One region of the Pseudarthrobacter sp. NPDC092424 genome, then DNA from elsewhere that is predicted to be linked to it. Evidence: riboswitches for the same ligand, from Rfam matches in the RefSeq annotation. Region 1 holds a riboswitch; each other region holds the start of a gene.

Evidence for each region. A riboswitch is a leader RNA that binds a small molecule or an ion and turns the genes downstream of it on or off. The one in region 1 is predicted to bind S-adenosylmethionine.
Region 2: it holds a riboswitch for S-adenosylmethionine, as region 1 does, so the genes downstream of both, ACIQCN_RS01705 (aminotransferase class V-fold PLP-dependent enzyme) here and ACIQCN_RS11695 (DUF1737 domain-containing protein) in region 1, are expected to answer to the same signal.
Region 3: it holds a riboswitch for S-adenosylmethionine, as region 1 does, so the genes downstream of both, ACIQCN_RS08620 (homoserine O-acetyltransferase) here and ACIQCN_RS11695 (DUF1737 domain-containing protein) in region 1, are expected to answer to the same signal.

The regions. Positions count from the first base shown of each region.
Region 1 covers NZ_JBIVQC010000007.1:105,160-110,656, reverse strand. Annotated here, with positions in the region: gene ACIQCN_RS11710 (EAL domain-containing protein) at 1-835, shown strand, start outside; gene ACIQCN_RS11705 (O-succinylhomoserine sulfhydrylase) at 801-2,009, opposite strand; gene ACIQCN_RS11700 (rhodanese-like domain-containing protein) at 2,006-2,419, opposite strand; gene ACIQCN_RS11695 (DUF1737 domain-containing protein) at 2,416-2,688, opposite strand; SAM riboswitch class IV at 2,702-2,817, opposite strand; gene ACIQCN_RS11690 (extracellular solute-binding protein) at 3,056-4,084, shown strand; gene ACIQCN_RS11685 (ABC transporter permease) at 4,081-5,497, shown strand, end outside.
Region 2 covers NZ_JBIVQC010000001.1:357,943-363,439, forward strand. Annotated here, with positions in the region: gene ACIQCN_RS01695 (metal-dependent transcriptional regulator) at 1-615, opposite strand, end outside; gene ACIQCN_RS01700 (class I SAM-dependent methyltransferase) at 659-1,417, opposite strand; gene ACIQCN_RS01705 (aminotransferase class V-fold PLP-dependent enzyme) at 1,535-2,944, opposite strand; SAM riboswitch class IV at 2,980-3,093, opposite strand; gene hisN (histidinol-phosphatase) at 3,263-4,075, opposite strand; gene rsgA (ribosome small subunit-dependent GTPase A) at 4,122-5,237, opposite strand; gene aroA (3-phosphoshikimate 1-carboxyvinyltransferase) at 5,221-5,497, opposite strand, start outside.
Region 3 covers NZ_JBIVQC010000004.1:156,345-161,841, forward strand. Annotated here, with positions in the region: gene ACIQCN_RS08615 (MFS transporter) at 1-279, opposite strand, end outside; gene ACIQCN_RS08620 (homoserine O-acetyltransferase) at 462-1,577, opposite strand; SAM riboswitch class IV at 1,590-1,705, opposite strand; gene ACIQCN_RS08625 (VOC family protein) at 1,879-2,517, shown strand; gene ACIQCN_RS08630 (CPBP family intramembrane glutamic endopeptidase) at 2,618-3,397, opposite strand; gene ACIQCN_RS08635 (DeoR/GlpR family DNA-binding transcription regulator) at 3,399-4,187, opposite strand; gene hutI (imidazolonepropionase) at 4,223-5,434, opposite strand; gene ACIQCN_RS08645 (NAD(P)/FAD-dependent oxidoreductase) at 5,446-5,497, opposite strand, start outside.

The DNA of each region.
Region 1 (5,497 bases):
GTCGCAGCTTTCCCGGGCAATAGAACGGGACGAACTGGAACTGCACTACCAGCCGATCCTTGACCTGGAGGACTGCAGGCCGATCGGCCTTGAAGCCGTGGTGCGCTGGAACCGGCCCGGCGTGGGGATGGTGACCGCCGGGGAATTCATCCCCATCGCGGAAAAATCGGGGCTGATTCTTCGAATCGGCGCCTGGGTGCTGCGGGAGGCCCTGCAGCAGGCCCAAGTCTGGCGGCAGCGGCTCCTTGGGGCCGGCGACCTCGCCATAGGGGTGAATATCTCCGCCAGGCAGCTGCAGGACCCCTCAATCTTCGATGAGGTCCAGGACGCAATAGCCCGGGCCGGGATCCAGCCGGACGCCGTGGTGCTTGAAATCACCGAATCCGGACTGGTGGGTGACCTCGACGGCTCCATCCAGGTCCTGGAACGGCTCCGGAAACTGGGTGTGGGCATCGCCGTGGACGATTTCGGAACCGGATATTCCGCACTCAGCTACCTCAGCCGGATACCGGCCAACGTCATAAAAATCGACCGGTCTTTCATCAGCCCGCTGGGGCGGGAGGGCTCCGCGCGGGAACGCGGCCTGGTGGCCGCCATCATTTCCATGGCAGCGGCGCTCGACCTGGTGGTCGTGGCCGAAGGCGTGGAAACGGATAGGCAGGCGAGCGAGGTGGCAGGACTTAACGCGGGGCTCGGCCAGGGCTACCACTGGTGCCGGCCCCTTCCCGGCGCCGCGGTCGAGGACTGGCTGCGTGCCCAGTACGCCCGGGCGGCGGAGCCTTCCCAGGGCCGGGACTGCCTCAGATTTGCTTCAGGGCCTGTTCAAGGTCGCTGACGAGATCGTCCGGATCCTCGAGGCCAACTGACAGCCGGACAACGCCGTCGCTCAGCCCGATCGCCGCCCGCCCTTCCGGCCCCATCGCCCGGTGCGTGGTGGTGGCAGGATGCGTGATGAGCGACTTCGCATCGCCCAGGTTGTTGGAAATGTCGATGATGCGCAGCCCGTCCAGCAGGGCGAAAGCCGCGTCCTTGCCGGTCCGGCCGTCGGACGCCGCCAGCTCAAACGTCAGCACCGTTCCCCCGGCACGCATCTGCCTGGCTGCCAGGTCGTACTGCGGATGGGACGCCAGCAGCGGATACTTCACCCACCGGACCGCAGGCTGTTCCTCCAGCCATTCGGCCAGGCGCAGGGCTGTGGAGGAAGAGTGGTTGACACGGAGCGCCATGGTTTCCAGGCCTTTGGTCAGCACCCAGGCGTTGAACGCGGACAGCGCCGGACCGGTGTGCCGCATCAGCTGCTTCACCGGGCCGTCGATGAACTCCCGGGTTCCCAGGATCGCTCCGCCCAGCACCCGGCCCTGCCCGTCGATGTGCTTGGTACCCGAGTAGACAATGACGTCGGCGCCCAGGTCGCCGCACCGCTGCAGCAGGGGAGTGGCAAAGACATTGTCGACGACGACGGCCGCCCCCGCAGCATGCGCCAGTTCACTGACCGCCGCGATGTCCACTATTTCCTGCATCGGATTGGAGGGGGATTCGAAGAAGACGGCGGTGGTGGGCCGGGACAGGGCGTCGCGCCACTGGTCCAGGTCCGGGCCGTCCACGAACACGGTCTCCACACCCCAGCGCGGCAGGATTTCGTTGAGGATGACGAAGCAGGACCCGAACAGCGAGCGGGCAGCCACCACGCGGTCCCCGGCCGCCAGTAGGGCGCCGAGGGCGGTGAACACCGCGGACATGCCGGACGCCGTCGCAAAGCACGCCTCGGTGCCTTCGAGTAGGCGCAGCCGTTCCTGGAAGGTGGCCACGGACGGGTTGCCGTAGCGGGAATACACGAACCGCTCGTCTTCGCCTGTGAACGCCCGCTCCGCGGCGGCAGCCGACTCGTAGACAAAGCCGGAGTTCAGGAAGACAGCTTCGGACGTTTCCTGGAAGTTGGTGCGGTCAAGGCCGCCGCGGACCGCCTGGGTATCTGGATTCCAGGCGGCGGCATCGGGGTTGAACGTCACTCGGCGATCCCCAGGTTGGTGGGCAGTCCGCTGTTCTTCCAGCCATTAACCGTCCGCTCACCGTGCCGGTCCGGGACGCCCTCGAAGCCCTCAAGGATGTTGTACGACGTGAAGCCGGCCTGCGTGGCAGCGATGGCGGCGGAGATTGAGCGCTGGCCGGAGCGGCACAGGAACAGCAGTTCCGCGTTGGAATCCTCTGGTGCCTGGCTCCGGAGGTCCTTGATGAAGTCAGGGTTGGGGATTCCGCCGGGAAAAGTCCACTGGATAAAGAGCGGGTCGTTGTCCGTGGCGTTGGTGTCAGGGATGCCGATATGCGCCCATTCGCCCTCCGTGCGCACATCCACCAGGATGGCGCCCTGCTCCAGCTTGGCCCAGGCCTCCTGCGGGGTGAGGTCGCCCGCGTAGCTCACGCGTGGCCCTCGCCGTCGAACTCGAGGTCCGGCGATTCCAGGTCCTCGACTGCGGTGGCAACGGCCGCATCGGCAGATGCGATGGCGGCCGGCAGGATAAGGGCCTGCGCCACGATGACTCCGGTGCCGTTGAACGTGGCCGCGGGGCTGCCGTGCAGGACGTAGCCCTCGGCCAGGGCGGCGGAAATGCGCTCACAGAAGGCGCGGTCATCAGGGCCCGTGATCAGGCGGTAAGACAACTTTTCTTCAGGGGCGGATGCGTCAGACACGACAGAACTCCTTCTCTCACGCTTGCAGCTCGAATGGGTCGATATGCCGAGTATTCACCTGAGGCACCCCGCCGCGAAAGGGAGGGTTGCCGACCGGCCAGTCAGGGCTTGGCGCCGATTCTCATTACTCTCCCAAAACGTAACATCCGGCGCCCATGCCCGCACCGCCGTCGTCGTCATGTTCCGTAATCGAACTGCGCGCGTTCAGGGGCGTCCACCGGCGATGGCGTGCGTACGGCGTGGCGGCGGCGCTGGCGTGACGTATCCCATATACTTCTGCCGCCGCGGCCTCTGGTAAGGTAACGCTAACCTTCCTTTTGTGTCAGTTTCGCGCGGCCCCGGCCGTTTCTTCCAGGAGTGCCCCCTCATGCATCGACCCAAGCTTCTCGCTGCCTGCGCCGCCTTCGCGGTGTCCGCCCTCGCCTTGAGCGGCTGCGGCGTGCTGGGGATCGGCAAGGCGCCGGCGGACCTGCAGATCTATTCGGCCCGGCACTACGACCTTGAAGGTGCCTTCGGCGAGTTCACCAAGGAAACCGGCATCTCCGTCGAATTCATCACCGGCGATGACGCGGAGCTCCTGGAGCGGCTCAAGGCAGAAGGAAAAGACACCCCCGCCGACATCTTCATGACGGTCGACGCGGGCAACCTCTGGAACGCCGGGCGGCAGGATGTGCTGGCAAGCGTTAATTCCGCTGCCCTCGAACAGGCGGTCCCGTCGGACCTGCGTGACCCCGACGGGAAGTGGTTCGGGCTGGCGATGCGTGCCCGCACCATTACCTACAACCCGGACAAGGTGGATCCAGCTGAATTTGACGCCAAGGACACGTACGCGGGCCTTGCGGACCCCAAGTGGAAGGGCCGCCTCTGCATGCGCGACGCGACCTCTTCCTACACCCAGTCATTGGTGGCCGGTCTGATCGGCCTCCACGGCAAGGAGAAGGCCCTTGGGATCGTCAAGGGCTGGGTTGCAAACGACGTGGACATCATGAGCAATGACGTCCTGCTGCTCGAGGCGATTGACGCCGGCGCCTGCGACGTGGGCATCAACAACCACTACTACCTGGCGCGCAAGCTGGAGTCGGACCCGGATTTCGGCGTTGACCTGTTCTGGGCCAGCCAGGGCGGTGCCGGTACGCACGTGAACATCTCAGGCGCGGGCGTGGCCGCAAACTCCGACAACGCGGCCGAGGCCCAGCAGCTCATCGAATGGCTGGCCACAAAGGGACAGAACGCCTTCGTGGACGCAAACCACGAGTTCCCGGTCAATCCGTCTGCCAAGCCCGAGCCGCTGATCGCCGGCTTCGGAGACTTCAAGCGCATGCCGCTGAACGCCGAAGCCTACGGCGACCTGAACGCGGAGGCTACCGAGCTGCTTGCCGAGGCAGGATATAAGTGAGTGGACCGGCTGTCCTGACCGCATCCGCAGCGCCGGCCCGGCGGCGGATGCTGGCAGGAAACGGGCGGCCGCTCTGGTCTGCGCTGGTCCTGCTTGTGGCCGTCCTGGTGGCTACGCCTGTTGTTGCCGTCCTGGTGGACGGACTGGGTACGCTGGGCAGCGGCACCGTGCCCCGCGACCTCGGTGCAATGGTGCTCACCACCGTGCTGCTGATGGCCGGCGTCGGTGCCGGAACGCTGCTGGTGGGCGGCGGACTCGCCTGGCTGGTCACCGCCTACACCTTTCCGCTCCGCAACGTCCTTTCGTGGGCGCTGGTGCTGCCCCTTGCCATGCCCGCCTACATACTGGGCTTCGTCTTCCTGTCCACCTTCGACGTCGGCGGCCCGGTACAGGCCATGCTGCGCTCCATCTTCGGGCCGGGGGCCTGGCTCCCTGAGGTGCGCTCCCTGCCCGGAGCGGTCCTGGTCATGTCGCTGACCCTGTACCCGTACGTCTACCTCCTGGCCAGGACGGCGTTCAGCGAGCAGGGCGCTGCGACGTATGACGCCGCCCGCACCCTGGGCGCCAGTCGTGGCCGGACGCTGTGGCGCGTCCTGGCGCCTCTCGCCCGGCCGTCCCTGGCCGCGGCCCTGGCCCTGGTGATGATGGAGACCCTCACGGACTTTGCCACCGTCCAGTACTTCAACGTCCAAACGGTGTCCGTCGGGGTGTACCTCGTGTGGAAGGGGAGCTTCGATTTCCACGCGGCCACGCAGCTCTCCGTCCTGGTCCTCCTCTTTGCCGTTGCCGTGCTCGCCGCAGAGCGCCTGTTCCGCGGGCGGTCCCGGTTCCATCAGAAAGCCGGCCGGGGAGAAGGGCTGCAGCCGCAGAAACTGTCCGGCTGGGCCGGCTGGGCCGCGATGTTCGCCGGCCTGGCTGTGCTCTCCGCAGGTTTCCTTCTCCCGCTTGCCAGGCTGGCCGCCTGGGCTGTTGGCGAGGCCGTGTCCGCCACGGGACCGGTGCTTGACCCCCGCTTCCCGGGCTACCTGCTGAACAGCGTGGTGGTCGCGGGGATCGCCGCCCTGACATGCGCTGCACTTGCCCTCGCGATCGGCCACAGCGTGCGCCTGGGCGGCGGGCCGGTGGTGGTCTCTGCCGCGCAGGCCACCACATTCGGCTACGCCGTTCCTGGCGCCGTGATCGGCATCGGCGTGCTCATTGCCTTCGCCAACCTCGACGGGTTCCTGGAAGGTGCCGGTGTGCCGGGCGGTACCGGACTCCTGGTGACCGGCTCGGTGGCCGGCATCCTCGCCGCCTACGTGGTGCGCTTCCTGGGACCCGCCTACCAGGCCGTGGACGCAAGCTTTGCCAAGATCTCACCCGCGCTGACGGCGTCCGCATTGAGCCTCGGCGCCTCGCCGGGGCGGCTCCTGG
Region 2 (5,497 bases), on a different contig from region 1:
GGCATTGCGGATCCGCACCACTAAGGCTCCTCCGAAGGGACGCCGGCCCAGCACTTCGACTTCATCGTCGATGTCGATGTGCTCGGCGGACAGATACCGGAGGAGATCCGGGTTGTCGTCGCTGATCCTCGTGATCCTGCCGGTGTGGCCCTCATCGAGTTCGCCCATGAGGTGGGCCCGCGGCACCATGACCTGGCCGTCCGCGGAGGGGATCGGGTCGCCGTGCGGGTCCCTCAGCGGATGGCCCAGCTTGGCCGAAACCCGTTCGATGAACGTGTCCGATACAGCGTGCTCCAGCAGTTCCGCCTCGTCGTGGACCTCGTCCCAGCTGTAGCCGAGCTGCTGTACGAGGTACGTCTCGATCAGACGGTGCCGCCGCACCATGGCCAGCGCCAGCCGCAGCCCGGCGTCGGTCAGCGTGATGGCGCTGTAGGGCTTGTGGTCCACCAGGCCCTGGTCCTTGAGTTTGCGGACCATCTCGGACACCGAAGAATTTGCAACGCCCAGCCGCTGCGCGAGCTGCGAGGACGTAATGGCCTTGTCCTGCCACTCCGTGAAGGAGTAGATGACCTTAACGTAGTCCTCGATGGAGGAGGAGGGCGCGCTGGTCTTCACAGGTCAAGCCTACCGGGTGCGGGGCGGCACGGCAGGGCAAGGGTCAGGCCTTGGCGGCGCGCCACGCCAACGTCAGGTAGGGCAGCTTCAGGTCGAGCCCGGCGGCGTGGCCCAGATGGTCGTGCAGGTACCAGTCCAGGTTCGCCAGCACTTTGGCGCGGGTCGCCTCGCCTGCCCGCAGGTAATAGCTGCGCGACTTGGCCAACTCCATCAGGTCCTCGGTGGTCACGGTGTCCTGCCAGTGCGTGACGTGCCCCTCCGGGCCCTTGAATTCGGGCCCCACCACCGGCCGGAAGTCAGGTTTGTACACGTCCCCCGCGTGCATGATCCGCGACAGGCGGTGCACCCACGGCACAGACGTGTCCAGCTGGTTCCACACGAGACCCAGGATGCCTCCCGGCCGCAGCACACGCGCCAGTTCGGTGCTTGCCGCCAGCGGATCGCACCAGTGCCATGCCTGGGCCACAGTGACGACGTCGAACGACGCGCCGGGCAGGCCTGTCGCCTCCGCTGTCCCCGCCACCGCCGTGGCACCAGGGCAGTGGAACTTCAGTTGGGCCAGCATGTCTGCGGACGGGTCGATAGCCGTCACCGCCAATCCCCGATTCAGTAGGAGGGCGGTGAATTTTCCGGTTCCGGCTCCAACGTCCAGTGCGTCCCGTGCCCCTTCAGGAACCACCCATTGGGCTGCGTCTTCGGGATATCCGGGCCGCACCCGCTGGTAGTGGCTGCCGCCGGAACGGAAGCTGCTGCCCAGCTCCTGGCGTCGTCCGTGATCTAGCTTGGGGCCACCCCGAACCACCGTGCCGCCTCCCGTTTCCCGTGCCCGGGCAGCTGGTGCGCCGAGGATTACCCCTCGAATTTACCGCATCAGCAACATGGAACCGGCCGGCGGCACAGGCCCCGTCCGGTCCAGGACTCAGGTGTCCGTGCAGGGAGCTGCACCGGCGGTACCCGGGGTGTTCGGCGCCCAGTGCGGGTAGGTCCGGGTGTCGTTGGCCGGCACCCAGCGGCCGGCGTCCACCACGTAGTCCCAGCCGAGGCCGGTGGTCCTGAGGGCCCGGATGCCGGCCAGCAGGCGCTGCGCGTCCTCCAGCCGGGAACCCACACCGAAGCTGGCCCGCAGTGAACCGGACGGCAGTCCCAAGCGCTTGAGCAGTGGATGGGCGCAGAAGCGGCCGTCGCGCAGGCCCACGCCGTGCTCGGCGGACAGGTATGCCGCCACGAGCCCGGCGTCGTAGCCCTCCACCGAGAAGTTGACCACGCCGATGGTGTCCGTCTCCGGGTTGGAGTCATTGAAGATCTGGTGCACCCTCACTCCGCTGATCTCCTGCAGGCCCTCCACCAGGAAAGACCGAATGGCCGACTCATGGGCGTGCCAGCGCTCCTGGTCCAGTCCCGCGATGACCTGCGCGGCCCGCGCCAGGGTGGCGGCGCCCAGCACGTTGGGTGAGCCCCCCTCATGGCGGGCCGGTCCGGTAGCCCAGCTGACGCCGTCGAGCTTTGCCTCCGTGACGGCGCCGCCGCCGGCGAGGTGGGGGGTGCCGGCATCCAGCCAGTCGGGGCGGCCTACCAGCACTCCGGCGCCGAAAGGCGCGTAGAGCTTGTGTCCCGAGAAGGCGAGGTAGTCGACGTCGTCCGCTGCGATGTCCACGCGGCGGTGCGGCGCGAGCTGGGCGGCGTCCACGACAATCCGGGCGCCGTGCTGGTGGGCGAGCGCGGCAAGGGCGCGCACCGGGAGGATCTCGCCGGTGACGTTGGAGGCGCCCGTTACGGCCAGGAGGCTAACGCCGCCCTGCTCAAGTTCGGCGCGCACGGCCTCCAGGGTTCCGGCGATGCTGTCCGCGGCCACGATGCTCCGGTGCGGGACGCCCTGCCACGGCAGCAGGTTGGCGTGGTGCTCGATGTCGAGGTAGAGGACGTCCCCGTCGGGCCGGCCGCCGGTAAGCGGGAGGCAGCCGGCAAGCAGGTTCAGGGAGTCGGTGGTGTTGCGGGTGAAGATGACCGAGTCGTCCGGCCGGCCGCCCACGAATTTCCGCACGATGTTCCGTGCGTTCTCGTAAACGGACGTGCTGATCTGGGACGCATACCCGGCGCCGCGGTGCACGCTGGCGTAGTAGGGCAGGATTTCGTTCAGGTAAGCCGAGACCACAGACAGCGCCGGGGCGGAGGCGCCGTAGTCGAGGTTCGCATAGCGGACGTGTCCGCCGGTGATCAGGGGCGCCTGGATTTCGGCGCCGGTGACGGCGGCCAGCGGCCGGGCCGCTGCTTCAATACGGGCGTCGGCGGGCAGGGCCGGACGGGCGGGGGTGACGGTGGCACTTGTCACAGAGACCTCACTGGGAAAGGACTCCACAAACGGGGAATCCGCGCTTGCCGCATCCGCTCCGGACCGGCCTGGTCGTCACCCGGGGCACCCCACCGCGAATGGAGGGTTGCCGGCCAGCAAACCGGGGTTTAGCGCTGGCACTCGTGACCTGGTTAAGAGCGTAGGACATCCGGCGGGCAAGGTTGAAGCGGGCCGCAATGTTAAGGCGATTGTTACGCGCAGCCGCTGATAGCTCCTTTGGGCGAATATAACGACGACGGGCGCCTCAGTTCGGGGCGCCCGTCATCGTAATCTTCGGCCGGGAAAGGTCCGGTGAAGCTAGAGGAGGTCGTCCAGGTAGGGGTTCAGGCGGTGCAGCACTTCAGTGTGCAGGATGGAGTTGGTGGCCAGCGCATTCCCGCCGAAAGGCCCGTCCTGGCCTTCCAGCGAAGTGAAGCGGCCGCCGGCTTCCACCACGATAGGCACCAGTGCGGCCATGTCGTACAGGTTCAGTTCGGGTTCGCAGGCGATGTCCACCGAACCCTCCGCCACCATGCAGTATGACCAGAAATCCCCGAAAGCCCGGGTGCGCCAGACGTCTTCGGTCAGACCCAGGAACTCGTCCAGGTTGCCCCGTTCCTTCCAGCCGCCCAGGCTCGAGTAGGACAGGGATGCGTCCGCCAGGTTGGAGACGTTGGAGACCCGTAGCCGGCTTGCTGCCGCCAGGGAACGGCCGGTGTAGGAACCCATACCCTTGGCACCCCACCAGCGCTTGCCCAGGGCGGGAGCGCTGACCACCCCGACCACCGGTTCGCCCTCGTCCACGAGTGCGATCAAGGTGGCCCAGACCGGTACTCCGCGGACAAAGTTCTTGGTGCCGTCGATGGGGTCGATGATCCAGCGGCGTGAGCCGTGGCCGGTGCTGCCGAATTCCTCGCCGAGCACGGCATCGCGCGGACGGGACCGGGAGAGCTGGCCGCGGATGGCCTCCTCGGCGGCCTTGTCCGCGTCGGTGACCGGCGTCAGGTCGGGCTTGGTCTCCACATGGAGATCAAGTGCCTTGAAGCGGCTCATGGTCTGGTCATCCACGGAGTCGGCCAGGACATGGGCCAGGCGCAGGTCATCGTTGTAGCTCGAAGCGGGTTGGATCATGCTTCCAAACTACCGTCTGCGCGCGGATCTGCTGGGAGATCCGGCGTCAGGTGACGCTGCCGAGTTCCTTGGCTTCCTGTGCCTCGTTGCGCGGATCCGCCCCAAGGAGGCGGCGCAGGGACGCCAGCCGGGCGGTGCCGGTGGGTCCTGCGTGCCCTTCTTTGACCCAGGCATCCAACCCGCAGTCCACGGCGCTGGCGGTGTGCTTGCAGCCCCGTTCGCAGTCCTCGATCCCGGGCGAGAGGTCCGGGAACGAGCGCAGGATCCGGTCGGGGTCCACGTGGGCCAGCCCGAACGAGCGGATCCCGGGGGTGTCGATGATCCAGCTGCCCGGGGGAGCTTCAGCAAGCCGGAGGGCCAGCGCGGATGAGGACGTGTGGCGTCCCCGGCCGGTCACGGCATTGACGCCGCCCGTGGCCCGCTCCGCGCCGGTCAGGGCGTTAACCATGGTGGACTTGCCCACGCCGGAATGGCCCAGCATCACGGTGACTTTGCCGTCCAGGTAGGCGCGGAGGCGGGCAACGGCCTCGCTGTCCAGGCGGGCGGACAGCCCGTCATCGGAGCGGGCGTCGATTCCCGAGGCCCGGTCGTCGGCCGTCCGGCTGATAATGACGGGGAACTCGAGGTGCGTGTAATTCGACAGGAGCTCCGCAGGATCCTTGACGTCCGCCTTGGTGACGAGCAGGATCGGCTCGATGCCGGCGTCGTACGCTGCCACCAGCGCGCGGTCGATGAACCCGGTCCGTGGCTCCGGGTTGGCGGCGGCGACCACGATGACCAGCTGGTCCGCGTTGGCCACGACGGCGCGTTCCACGGGGTCCGTGTCATCGGCGCTGCGGCGCAGCAGGGTGCGGCGCTCCTGGATCCTGACCAGGCGGGCCAGCGTATCGGGCTCGCCGGAGACATCGCCAACCAGTGACACGAAGTCCCCGGCCACCACGGGGGAGCGCCGCAGCTCCCGTGCCCGTGCCGCAATGATCACGCGTTCGGAGGCGGAATCCTCGTCCACTACGGCCGTATAGCGACCCCGGTCCACCGTGATGATGCGGCCGGTAACGGCGTCATCGTGGCTCGGCCGGTCCTTGGTGCGCGGCCGGGAGCCCTTCTTGCTGGGCCGGATTCGGACATCCGATTCATCCCAGGAGTCAGTGCTCCGAGCCACTGCCCGAACCCTCCGCCCCTTGCGCGAGCATCCCGGACCAGAGCCTGGGGAAGTCCGGCATGGTCTTGCCCGTGGTGGCGATGTCCTCCACCTCCACGCCCTCCACGGCGAGGCCAAGGATGGCACCGGCCGTGGCCATGCGGTGGTCCGCGTAGCTGTGGACGACGCCGGCGTGCAGCGGGGCCGGACGGATCACCAGGCCGTCGCTGGTCTCTTCGGCATCGCCGCCCAGCCGGTTGATTTCAGTCACGAGCGCGGCG
Region 3 (5,497 bases), on a different contig from region 1:
GAACTTGTCGCCAAAGTGGCCGAAGACAATGCCGCCGATGGGGCGGGCGACGAATCCGACGGCGTACGTCACGAAGGCGGCGATGATGCCGTCCAGTTCCGTACCCGAATTGGGGAAGAACGTCTTGCCGAACACCAGCGTGGCGGCCGAGGCGTAGAGGAAGAACTCGTACCATTCAACGACCGTGCCGGCCATGGAAGCCGTAACGACCTTCTTAAGGCCGCTGGCCTGGACGTCAGGTTCCCCGACCCGCCCTGCGGCTGACTTTTCCGTACTCATTAATGAACTCCTTCGGCGTCTACGTCGACGCCAGATGCGACCAGGATGAGGCAATGCGATGTGATGTACACAACATACCGCCACTTCACACGAGTATGGCCTTTCTACAGGCGCAACCTCAACGGCAAATAGTGCAGAAGGCATCTGCATAAATGCACACAGGAGGCTGCAAGGGGCCCGGATTATGCGCCGAGGTGATCACGCAGCCGGGCGCCGAGCTGGCCGATCTCGGTCAGGAAGCCGTCATGGCCGATGGGCGCGGCAATGAGGTGGACGTCCACCTCTCCGGGCAGGGCGGCGGCGAGCTCGCGCGACTGCTCCGGAAAATACAAACGGTCGGAATCCACCGCGGCCACGAAGAATCTCGCGGTAGTCCGGGCCAGGCTTTCCGCCAGCGATCCCCTGCCGCGGGTGACGTCGTGGCTCATCAGCGCCTCGGTGAGCACGATATAGCTGTTGGCGTCGAAGCGCCGGACCAGCTTGGCGCCCTGGTGGTCGAGGTAGCTTTCCACCTGGTACCGGCCGCGCCCAGCCAGGGTCTCCGCCTGCAGCGGAGCTTCGCCCGCTTGCGGGTTGCGGCCGAACCTGCCGTCAAACTCCTGCGCGGAACGGTAGGTGATGTGGGCGATCCTGCGGGCCAGCGCAAGGCCGCCCTCGGGGAACGCGCCGTCGTAATAGTCGCCGTCGTTGTAGTTGGCGTCCTGTCGGATGGCGAGCGTCTGGGCCTGGGCAAAGGCGATCTGCTCGGCGGTGCTGGCTGCGCCGATGGCGATGACCGCACAGCGATGGACCCGCTCAGGGTAGGTGACGGCCCATTCCAGCGCCCGCGCCCCGCCCAGGGATCCACCCAGCACTGCGAACCAGGACCGGATGCCCAGCTGGTCGGCGAGCCGCGCCTCGGCCACGGTGCTGTCGCGCAGGGTCACCAGCGGGAAGCGGGAGCCCCAGGGTTTCCCGTCCGGAGCGGGCGACGACGGCCCGGTGGACCCGTAGCATCCGCCCAGGATGTTAATGGCCACCACAAAGAATTTGTCCGTGTCCACGGGCGCGCCGGGGCCGGCGAGCTCTTCCCACCAGCCGTCCTCGTCCGTGTCGCCGCGCGTCACGTGGGTACTGCCGGTCAGTGCATGCTCAATAAGGACGGCATTGGAACCGTCGGCATTCAGGGTGCCCCAGGTCTCATAGGCCAGCGTGACATCCGGCAGGAATCCGCCGGCCTCCAGCTCCATCCCGCCAATGCCTGCGTAGCGGACCACGCCATGCCGGGGCCCTGCGGTACGGGGAACGGTGACTGTCATATACAAACCTCTTCTGCGCGCTTGCCCGCCGCCGGGAGGCCGGCAGGCCAGGTCCTCACCCGGGGCACCCCGCCGCGGAAGGAGGGTTGCCGGCCAGCAAGCCGGGGCTGTTGCTGGCACTCATGACCTCCCCCGAGTGTATGAAAGATCCCCCGGGCGGCGCCACGCATGTGACCCGTTATGACATCCGGCGTCACGCCGGCGCGCCCTTCCGGGTGGTCGTCCGGGACGGCTCCCCGCCCATTTCCAAGTAAGGCGATCCTAAGCTGAGAGCCCGATCACAAAGTGCCAAGATGTTGCCATGCGCATGGATCACGTCTCTTACGCCTGTGAACACGATGGCCTGGCTGCCACCACTGACCGGATTTCCTCCGCCCTTGGCGTCGAGGCGGTTAAGGGCGGGGTGCATCCCCGCTTCGGGACGCGCAACATGATCATCCCTCTGGCGGGCCACAAGTACCTTGAGGTCGTGGAGGTCCTGGACCACCCGGCGTCGGACAAGGCTCCGTTCGGCCAGGCCGTCCGCTCCCGTTCCGCGGCCGGCGGCGGCTGGATGGGCTGGTGCGTCGAAGTGGACGACCTGGCACCCTTCGAGGAGCGCCTGGGCCGCTCCGCGGTCAACGGCAACCGCAAGTTCCCTGACGGCCGCGAACTGGTCTGGAAGCAGATCGGCATCCTGGGCCTGATCGCTGATCCGCAGGTCCCCTACATGCTCAAGTGGGAGGGGGATCCCTCGCTGCACCCCTCGAACGCCTACAACAGCAGCCTGAAAATGCGCTCGCTGACCATCGCCGGCTCCCCCGAGCGCGTCACCGAATGGCTCGGCGAGCCGGTGGAACGCCCGTTGGAAGACGTGGCCGTGGACTGGGTGGCCCCACACGGCACCCCGGGCATCCTCGCCGTCACGTTCGAGACCGCCACTGGCCCCGTCACGATCTGACCGCACCACAGCTTCGGCCGCCATCAGCGGGTGACAACGGCGTCACCCACCGATGGCGGCCGAATTCTCTTTAAGCCAAATTCCCTTCAACCGCGCTGAATCAGCCCAGGCCCACGGCACGGCCGAAGAGGCTAAAGCCGACGAAGGCCACCGTGTCCAGCAGGGCATGGGCGACGACCAGCGGCATGACCCGGCGCGTCCGGGTGTACAGCCAGGCGAAGACGATCCCCATCACCACGTTTCCGATGAAGGGCCCAAACCCCTGGTACAGGTGGTAGGTGCCGCGGAGCAGGGCGCTGACGGCAATGGCAGCCGGCACGCTCCAGCCGAATTTTCCGAACCGGTCCAGCAGGTAACCCACCACGATGACCTCCTCCACTACCCCGTGGCGGACGGCGGACAGGACCAGTACCGGGACCGTCCACCAGTAAGCGTCCAGGGCGCTGGGGACGATGGCGGTGGTGATACCAAGTGCCCGGCCGGCCGCGTAGAGGCCCAGCGAAGGCACCCCGATCAGGGCGGCCAGCCCCAGTCCGTGCAGGATGTCCCGGCCGGGGCGGGCCAGGTCGAAGCCCAGTTTCCGGAAGGCTGACCCGCTCTGGGCAGGATCCCCGGTGCCTGCCTGCCGCTGGCCCGTGAGGAAGTAGATCACCAGCAGCACCGGGACCAGGGCAAAGATAATGTCCAGCAGCTGGTAGGCCAGGTCGAAGTACTCGCGGCTGCTCTGGGAGCGGTTCAGCGTGGACGTGCCTTGTGCCAGCGGCGCGCGGGACATCTTGTCCAGGAGCTGCACCACGGAGTACACCGCCGACTGGCCCAGGGACAGGCCCAGGACGATGAGGACTTCGAATGTGAGGCGTCGCCGCGATGAGACCAGCATGTCAGGCAGGCGCCACGATCACTTGAGTGCCACTGGCTTCGAAGGCGGCCTTGTCACGCGCGGAGATCCCGGCGTCGGTGATGAGCCTGGTGAAGTTGTAGCCGTGCATGGTGGCGAAGGCGCGGACCCCCACCTTGGAGGAATCGGCCAGGACGTAGGACACGCGGGCCCGGCTGGCCAGGAGGGTGTTGACGGAAGCTTCCCCTTCGCCGGTGTTGGTGGGCCCCACCTCGGGATCGATGCCGTTGACGCCGATGAAGGCGATGTCCAACACCACTTTCTGCATGATGATGTCCGTATAGGGGCCCACCAGTTCGTAGGAACGGGGGTTGAGGATGCCGCCGGTCACCATGACCTTGATGTTGGGCCGGACGGCCAGCTGCCCGGCGATATTGATGGCGTTGGTGACCACGGTGAGGGTGGGCTGGTTGGACGGCGCGTTCAGGTCCTCGCGCGTGGCCAGGATCTGCGCCAGCACCGTGCTGGTGGTGCCGCCGCACAGTCCGATGACGGCACCGGGGGTAATCAGCGCGGACGCGGCCTGGGCGATCTGCTGCTTGGCCTCTGCGTGGTCGTCCCGGTTGTACCGGCCGGGAAGGTCATAGGCCAGGGCACCGGTGGTCGCCCCTCCCCGCGTGCGGGTGAGCAGCCGGCGCTTGGCCAGGCTGTCCAGGTCCCGCCGGGCGGTGGCGGGCGAGACGTTCAACGTGTTGACGATCTCCTCGACTTCCACCTGGCCTGTCCGGGCCAACAGGTCCAGGATCGCCGTGAGTCGGTCGGTTCGGGTCATGCGGCCTCCGGGGATTGCAGTCTGGGGGCCGGCTGCTACGCCACCCGTACGCCGGCCCGCCACACAGCGTACGTCAGCGGCATGCCCGGACGGTAGGCGAGGTGCGTGGCGGAGGGAGCGTTGAGCAGGTGAAGGTCCGCGCGGTGTCCGACGGCGATGGAGCCCACCGCGCGTTCGCCGTCGGCGTCCTTTCCGGCCTCCCGATGGAGGGCGAGCGCGCCCCCGTAGGTCGCGGCCCGGACGGCCTCGTGAACGCTCAGCCGCATCTGCAGGACTGCCGTAGTGACGCAGAAGGACATGGAACTGGTGTACGAGGTGCCGGGGTTGCAGTTGGAAGCCAGCGCCACCTGGACGCCGGCGTCCAACAGGGTGCGGGCGGGAGCCAGCGGCTGGCGGGTGGAGAGGTCGCATGCCGGAAGGCACGTGGCCACGGTGCCGCGGTTTCCGGTGCCCGCGGCGGCATCCCAGCCGGTCCAGGTATCCGCGAGCGCGGCAACGTCCCGCTCCGACAGGTAGTTGACGTGGTCCACGCTGGCCGCTCCCACTTCCACCGCAAGCTGCACGCCCGGGCCTTCGCCCAACTGGTTGCCGTGCACCCGCAGTCCCAGTCCGGCGTCGCGGCACGCCAGCAGGACCCTGCGGGACTGCTCGGCGGTGAAGGCCCCTTCCTCGCAAAACACGTCCGCCCACTTCACATAGGGGCGGACGGCGTCCAGCATGGGGCCGCACACCAGGTCCGTGTACGCCTCCGGGTCCTGGCCCGCCGGGACCAGGTGCGCGCCGAGGAAAGTCACTTCGTCCGCGACGGTGGACGCGATGCGGGCGCTGCGGGCCTCGTGCTCCACGTCGAGGCCGTAACCGGTCTTGGTTTCCAGGTAGGTGGTGCCCTGGGATGCCGCTTCCGCCACCCGCCCCACGGCCAGCCGGGTCAGGTCGAAGTCGGAGGCCTCCCGGGTGGCCCCCATGGTGACGCCAATGCCGCCGGCGGAGTAGGACTCCCCCGCCATGCGTGCCTCGAACTCCGCGGTACGGTCCCCGGCGAATACCAGGTGGCTGTGCGAATCCACCCAGCCGGGCAGCAGGGCCCGGCCTCCGGCGTCCACGGACTCATCGGCGGCCGGGGCGTCTCCCGCAGAACCGATCCAGGCGATCCGCTCCCCTTCCACCACCACGGCCGCTCTCTTCAGGACCCGGTGCTCCAGGTCCTGGGTCATCAGCTCGGCAATGTTCGTGATCAGGGTGCTCATGCAACCATTCTTCAGCGCCGGATGGACCAGCGCGTGGCTGCCACCGCCTGCGTTGTCCGGGAT